Regions from separate parts of the Halomonas sp. SL1 genome, predicted to be linked through region 1. Evidence: predicted binding sites of a transcription regulator. Region 1 holds the regulator's gene; each other region holds the start of a gene.

Region 1 (2,260 bases):
TTCACGGCGATGGGCTTGAACACCAGGTTGGCCAGCAGGATCCCGTAGAAGGTAGTCAGCAGCGCCACCGCCATGCGCGGCCCGATGACGTTCAGGTCGCCGGCCTCCATCACCTCGAGCATGTTCACCAGCCCCACCAGGGTGCCGATCATGCCGAAGGCCGGTGCGTAGGTGGCCATGGTGCGGAAGATCTGCGCCTCGGCGTGTTCACGGGCCTTGAGCCGGGCGATGCGCCAGCGCAGCAGGTCGAAGATCTCCTCTTCCTTGGTGTTGGCGATGACCAGCTGGATGCCGGTGCGCAGGAAGGGGTTGCGGGTCTGCTCCAGGGCCGCCTCCACGGCCCGCACGTCGCCCTTGAACCACAGCCGCGACATGTCGACCAGCTCCTTGATGTCGTCGCGGGTGTAGGTGTTCTCGCGGCGGAAGACCAGCCCCACCAGGCGCACCACTCGTACCACCTCCTTGAGCGGATAGCTGATGAAGGTGGCGGCCAGGGTGCCGGCCAGCACGATGGCCAGCCCCGGCAGGTTGACGAAGCTCTGCGGCGACTCGGCGGTGAACAGCAGCACGCTCGCCAGCAGCACGATACTCGCCAGGATCCCGATCAGCGTGGACGGATTCATGTGGGCTCCCTGTCTCTAGGACGACGGACAATGAGTGGTTATCGGCCTGGATGGCCGAAAGCTTTATAGATGGCCAGGCGTGGAGCGAAACATCGTCGAGCGCAGGCCTTTCTCGCCCACGCCTCAGGCATCGCGCAGCTTGCCGCGCAACCGCCCCACGGCCTGGCTGTGCAGCTGGCAGACCCGGGACTCGGTGACGCCGAGCACGGCGCCGATCTCCTTGAGGTTGAGCTCTTCCTGGTAGTAGAGCCCCATCAGCAGCTTCTCGCGTTCGGGCAGGGCCTCGATGGCCGCCACCAGCCGAGCGCGCTGCTGCTGATCCACCAGCTGCGCGAAGGGCGTCTCGGGGGCGCCGCCCTCGAGCATGCGCCCCTCGCCGCCCTCGGCCATCAGCTCCTCGAAGGGCAGCAGCTGGCCGCTGTTGGTGTCGCTGAGCAGCCGGCGATAGGCCTCCAGGTCCATGTCCAGGGCGGCGGCGATCTCGGTCTCCTCGGCCGGACGCCCCAGCTCCTGCTCCAGGCGACGCGCCGCCTCGTCCGCGGCTCGGGCATTGCGGCGCACGCTGCGCGGCAGCCAGTCGCGGCTGCGCAGCTCGTCGAGCATGGCGCCGCGGATGCGCTGGCTGGCGAAGGTCGCGAAGCTCGCCCCCTGGGCGGCGTCGAAGCGCCCCAGGGCCTCCAGCAGGCCCACGGTGCCGGCCTGGATCAGGTCGTCCAGCTCGATGCTGGCCGGCAGGCGTACCTGCAGCGCCAGGGCCTGGCGACGCACCAGGGGCATGTAGTCATCCAGCAGCGTGTCCTGTTCGATCTTGCCTTGTGCGGTATACATACGTGCCTCGCCCTCTTGCGAGCCTCACCGATAGTTGACGATCACCTGCAGCCCCTGGACGCGGACCGGGTCGGCGCCGGTCGGCGTGAAGCGGAAACGCAGCGCCTCGCCGGCAGGCAGCCCCGCCAGGGCCCGAGTGTGCCCGCGCCGGGCGGGCAGCGTCACGCAGCCGGCCGGATGGCAGAGCCGCGCCCGCAGCGCGGCCCCGGCCGGGGCGCGGAAGCGCCAGCGCACCTCGGCGATGCGCCCGCCGGTCGCCGCCGGGGGCGGCGTCAGGGCCCGGCTCGGGGTTTCCCGGCCGGCCACGGCGGCCCGAACCCCGGGCGCCTCGGCGACCCAGCTGCCCGCCGCCGATGCCGGGGCGGCCAGCAGCCAGCCCAGCAGGGCCGCCCCCGCCACGGCGCCACGCCTCATGCCATCACCAGCAGGTCGATGCCCAGGTAGCGGCCCGCCGCCTGGCGCAGGTTGTCGAGCAGGCCGAGGCGCGACATGCCGGGAGGATGTACCGCCAGCAGCCGCCGCGGCCCGCCGGCGGCCGCCAGGCGCGCCAGCACCCCGAAGGCGCGGCGAAAGGCCTCGGCGTCGCTGCCGACCCACAGGGCCCAGCGCGGCTGCTGCTCGACCAGGGCCGCCAGGTGGGGGCTCGACACGGCCAACGGCACCACCTTCCAGCGCCGCGGGTCGCCCACCCAGCGGCGGCCGCGGCCGGCCCACTCCTCGAACAGCTCGGTCACCCGGGCCGCCTGCTCCGCCGAGGTGCCGGGCAGGCCGACCACCACCAGGGTGGCACTCGGCGCCGGCTCGGTGTC
Region 2 (2,260 bases), on a different contig from region 1:
GCCCGGCGCATGCCGTCGAGCTCGCGATACAGCTGGCCGATCTCGTTGTTGCTGCGCGCCTCCACCAGGGTGGCCAGGTCGCCGTCGGCGATGCGCCGGAAATGCGCGATCATCCGCGACAGCGGCCGGAGCACGTTGGCCCGCACGCCCCAGATCACCACCAGCACGATGGCCAGGGCGCCGCCCAACGCCGCCAGCAGCGCCAGGTTCAGCCAGCCGGCCACCGCCGAGAAGCGCTCGGCCAGACCGTCCCCACGCTCGACGGCACCGGCGAAGAAGGCATCGGCGCCGTCCATGAAGGCCTGGCTCATGTCGCTGACCCGGGACTGGCCGGAATCGTAGCCGCCCGCGTCCCCCTCCTGCAGCAGCATGAGCTGCAGCGAGAGCCCGGTACTGAACAGCGACTGGAAGCGTGAGGCCAGCGCCTCGCGGGCCTCCTGTTGCGACTCGGCCACTGGCAGCGCCTGGAAGCGCTCGAAGGCCGCCTTGGCCTGATCCATGTGCCGCTCGGCCTGTTCGAGGATGGGCCCCGGGCGGTCGAAGGAAGGCACCCGCACCAGGTGAGCGGCGCGATCCATCGCCACCTGGGCGCGCAGGGTGGCGATGTAGGCGCGGTTCAGTGCCCGGGACTGGGCGACCTGGACGTCGCGCAGCGTGTCGAAGGCACTGCGGCCGTGGTGGTTGGCGTAGAGGCCGAGGGCTCCGGTACCGAGGATGATCGCGGTGAAGGCGATCAGCACCAGGAACCAGCTGAATCGGATGGTCATTCGATCGAGGAGGCGCATCGGAAAACCTGTCGCTGATGAAGGGGCGGGCACCGGGCCCGCAGGAAGGCATGCCCGGCGTTATATCAGCGATTTATGACATTAAGATTTCGTCGACTTCTTCCATGAATGGCAGCGAAACAAAAGGCATCTCACGCTATCGCTGCCATTCAAGATATCTCGTCCGCAGCCGATAACTCGCTCCGTGTCCAACCCTCATGCTCAACGAGAGACCCTTATCGAGAAGGAGCGTCTTCCATGTCAGATGCCGTTAACGAGATCAGCGCGAGTCGCACGACCCAAACCCCCGACGGCAGCACGCCGCGCCGCCGGGTGGAGCAGGTCCTGGCCGGCTGGCTGCCGCCCGAGGAAACCGCCGCCACAGGATCGGTGAACCAGGGCGAGCTGGTCGCACCGGTGCAGCGGATCAATGAGGTGATGCGCCCCTACGGGGTGGAATTCGAGCTCAGCGAGACCACCTCGCGAGTGGTCACCCGCCTGGTGGACCGGGACACCCGCGAACTGATTCGCCAGATCCCTGCCGAGGAGGTGATGCGCGTCGCCGAGCATCTGGAGGAACTTCAGGGCAGGCTGATCGATCTGGAGGCCTGATCGAGCGCGATCAGACCTGCATGTTCATGATGTCCTTATAGGCCGTCACCAGGCGGTTGCGGACCTGGAGCCCCATTTCCGAGGCGACGCTGGCCTTCTGCATGTCGACCATGACGTCGTTGAGCTCGACGCCCGGCTCGCCGGCCTGGAAGGCCTTGGCCGAGTCGGCGGCCTGGAGCTTGAGCTCGTTGATGCGCTGGATCGAGGACTGAAGCTCGCCGGCAAAGCCGCCGTTGCCCACGGCGGTGTCGAGCTGCTGCCCCTTGGCGGCCTCACCGCCGGCCTGGGTGGCCAGCGACTGCATCTGGGCGAGCGCCGAGGCGAGAGCGGGTGAACTCATCGGGGACCCCTGTGATGGACATGGTGATCGATGGAAGCCAAGGCTAGCAGCGCGCCCTTGGCCACCATGCCGGCAATTGACGCGCAAAACTCGGGTTTTTCATACCTTTGGCGTGACACCCCCTGCGGATAATGGCCGTCATCACAGTTCCGCCCCGGACGGGCGGCGAATCGCGACGGACGGGAACGCAGTCGATGCCTTCATCTAGAGCCCAGGGTCCAGGCGTCATCTCCGACGGGAGGCCCGCATGAGCAGTGGCGCCTCCGCCACCGGCGGCCAACAGGCCCAGACCTCTCCCTTCGCCCAGCTGTCCCGGCAGCTGCGCGGCAGCCCCCTGATCGCCCTGCTGATCGTCGGCGCGGCCGTGGTCGCCATCGCGGTGGCGCTGCTGCTGTGGGCGCGCAGCCCCGACTATCGGGTGCTGTTCAGCAACCTCAGCGAAGCCGACGGCGGCAGCATCATCAGCGAGCTCGACAGCCGCGGCATCCCCTACGAGTTCAGCGCCGGCGGCCAGGCGCTGATGGTGCCCGGCGACCGTGTCCAC
Region 3 (2,260 bases), on a different contig from region 1:
TCGCCTTCCAGACCAACCTGCTGGCGCTCAACGCCTCGGTGGAGGCGGCCCGGGCCGGCGAGCAGGGCCGCGGCTTCGCGGTGGTGGCCGGCGAGGTGCGCCAGCTGGCCAGCCGCAGCGCCGAGTCGGCCAAGCAGATCCGCGAGCTGATCGACACCTCGGCGACCCGTACCGAGGAAGGCGAGCGCCAGGTGCAGGTTGCCGGCGAGACCATGGAGGAACTGGTGCAGAGCGTCACTCGCGTGGCCGACGTGCTGGGCGAGATCACCAGCGCCACCGGCGAGCAGAGCGACGGCATCGGCCAGGTCAACGTGGCGGTCTCGGAGCTGGACAACATGACTCAGCAGAACGCCGCCCTGGTCGAGGAGTCCACCACCGCCGCCGAGCACCTCAAGGCCCAGGCCGAGCACCTCGCCGATCTGGTCGGCGGCTTCACCCTGGCCCAGCGCTCCACCGGCGGCGCCCCGGCCCTCGGCGGTGGTCAGGCACGCCCCGCGGCGCTGCCGCACACGCACAGGGAGGAAGAGCCGGCCTGAGGTGTCGGAGCCTTTCGCCCCCTCTCCCGAACGGAAAAGCCCGGCCATATGTGCCGGGCTTTTTGGTGTCTGAAGCCAAGGCGGGGCCGCGTCAGGTGGCGAGCTCCTGAGCCCAACGGTAGAGCGTACGGGCGCTTTCGACGGCCACGGTCTCGTGCGCATCGAGCGTCAGCGAGGCGTTGCTGTTTCCTCCGCCCTGCCGTGCGGCCTTCATCTGCTGAGCGTAGCGCGACATCAGATGCTCGAGATTCATGCGTATCATGGTGAGCTTCAGCTCGAACTCGGCCTGAAGCTCCTCCAGGCCGACACGCTCGGCGGCATTCGCGCAGCGCTCGATGCGGTCTTGCAGCGTGTTGTCCACAAGCCGCCTGGTGGCCTGGAGTCTGGGGATAAGGTCGTGGGCGGAGAGAATTTCGGGCATGGAGGCTGCCTGATGCGGAAGTGGCGCTTCAGCCATCGGCGGGATGCCTGATGGCTTTAGATGTCCACCAGGTCAATTCCAGTACCAAGCCGATCTCGATGCATGTCTTGGGAACATTTGGTCAGGGCCCTAAAGTGCTTCATGCTGCTGCCGATACATCAGGAAGATTCCTTACAGCACTCATCAAGAGGCGATTACCATGCCAGCCATTTCAGCACTCGGCGTCGGGTCCGGTCTTGATCTCAATGGCCTGCTCGATCAGCTGCGCTCCTCCGAGCGTCAGAGACTCGTTCCGATCTCGGAGCAGAGAACGGAAGAGCAGGCGAAGATCTCGGCCTATGGCAGGCTGCAATCCGGCCTCGAGAAGCTGCAGGGCGCGGTGGATACGCTCAATGATGCTTCCACCTACACCAATCTCACGGCGAATGTGCAGGGCGATGGCATGACGGCTTCCGTCGGCGAGGAAGCCAGCGCCGGGCGCTACGAGATCACCGTGAACCAGACCGCGCGCGCTGGTAGCTTGGCCAGCCAGGGCGTAAGTGATCCCAGCGCGGCGCTGGTCGGTGCAGGCGGGGACACCCTGACGCTCACCTTCGATGGTCGCAGCGATAGCACGGTCACTCTTGCCGAAGGGGATTCCCTCGAGGACATCCGCGATGCCATCAACGCGGATGATGCGGCAGGCGTCGATGCCTCCATCATCAACGATGGCGCCAACTCGCGTCTGGTGCTCAGCTCGCGTGAGAGCGGCGCTGATGCGGGGATCGAGAGCATGTCCTTTGCCAATGCGTCCCTGACTGGTGATACCAACACGAAGCAGGCGGGCCGAGATGCTTCGCTCGATATCAACGGAATCCAAGGCATCACCAGCTCCACGAACCGGGTGGAAGATGCCATCCAGGGGGTAACGCTGGAGCTGGATCCATCTTCCGCGGGAGAGACACTGAGTCTCGGAGTTGAGGCGGATACCGAGTCGCTGAAGGAGTCGGTGCAGGCGTTCGTCTCGGCCTACAACGAGATGAAGTCCACCGTGGGTCGCATGACCGATGCTACGGGAGATGTAGAGACCGCGGGTGAGCTGGTCGGCGATCGCACGGTACGTACCATCGAGTCGCGTCTCAGCCGGGATCTCACCAACCCCATCAGCGGCGGCGACATGGAGATCATGTCAGCGGTGGGCATCTCTCTAGATGATAGCGGTCGACTTGAGTTGGATGAGGACAAACTGGACGAGGTGATCGCCGACAACCCCGAGGGCTTGCAGGGCTTCTTCGCCGGCACGACCGAGGAGGGCGGCTTCGCC

Evidence for each region. The regulator FliA, encoded in region 1, starts transcription of late flagellar genes. The targets are predictions, from matches to a motif close to CTAAAGTTNNNNNNNNNNCNGCCGATA.
Region 2: the regulator FliA is predicted to act here: its motif matches at 934-960, upstream of C9J49_RS16190 (flagellar protein FlaG).
Region 3: the regulator FliA is predicted to act here: its motif matches at 1,087-1,113, upstream of fliD (flagellar filament capping protein FliD).

The regions. Positions count from the first base shown of each region.
Region 1 covers NZ_PYUQ02000006.1:19,252-21,511, reverse strand. The annotation lists gene C9J49_RS02255 (motility protein A) at 1-623, opposite strand, end outside; gene C9J49_RS02250 (RNA polymerase sigma factor FliA) at 747-1,451, opposite strand; gene C9J49_RS02245 (flagellar protein FlhE) at 1,476-1,865, opposite strand; gene C9J49_RS02240 (hypothetical protein) at 1,862-2,260, opposite strand, start outside.
Region 2 covers NZ_PYUQ02000030.1:5,748-8,007, reverse strand. The annotation lists gene C9J49_RS16195 (methyl-accepting chemotaxis protein) at 1-767, opposite strand, end outside; gene C9J49_RS16190 (flagellar protein FlaG) at 1,023-1,376, shown strand; gene fliE (flagellar hook-basal body complex protein FliE) at 1,387-1,716, opposite strand; gene fliF (flagellar basal-body MS-ring/collar protein FliF) at 1,964-2,260, shown strand, end outside.
Region 3 covers NZ_PYUQ02000024.1:51,486-53,745, forward strand. The annotation lists gene C9J49_RS15465 (methyl-accepting chemotaxis protein) at 1-536, shown strand, start outside; gene C9J49_RS15470 (hypothetical protein) at 628-957, opposite strand; gene fliD (flagellar filament capping protein FliD) at 1,157-2,260, shown strand, end outside.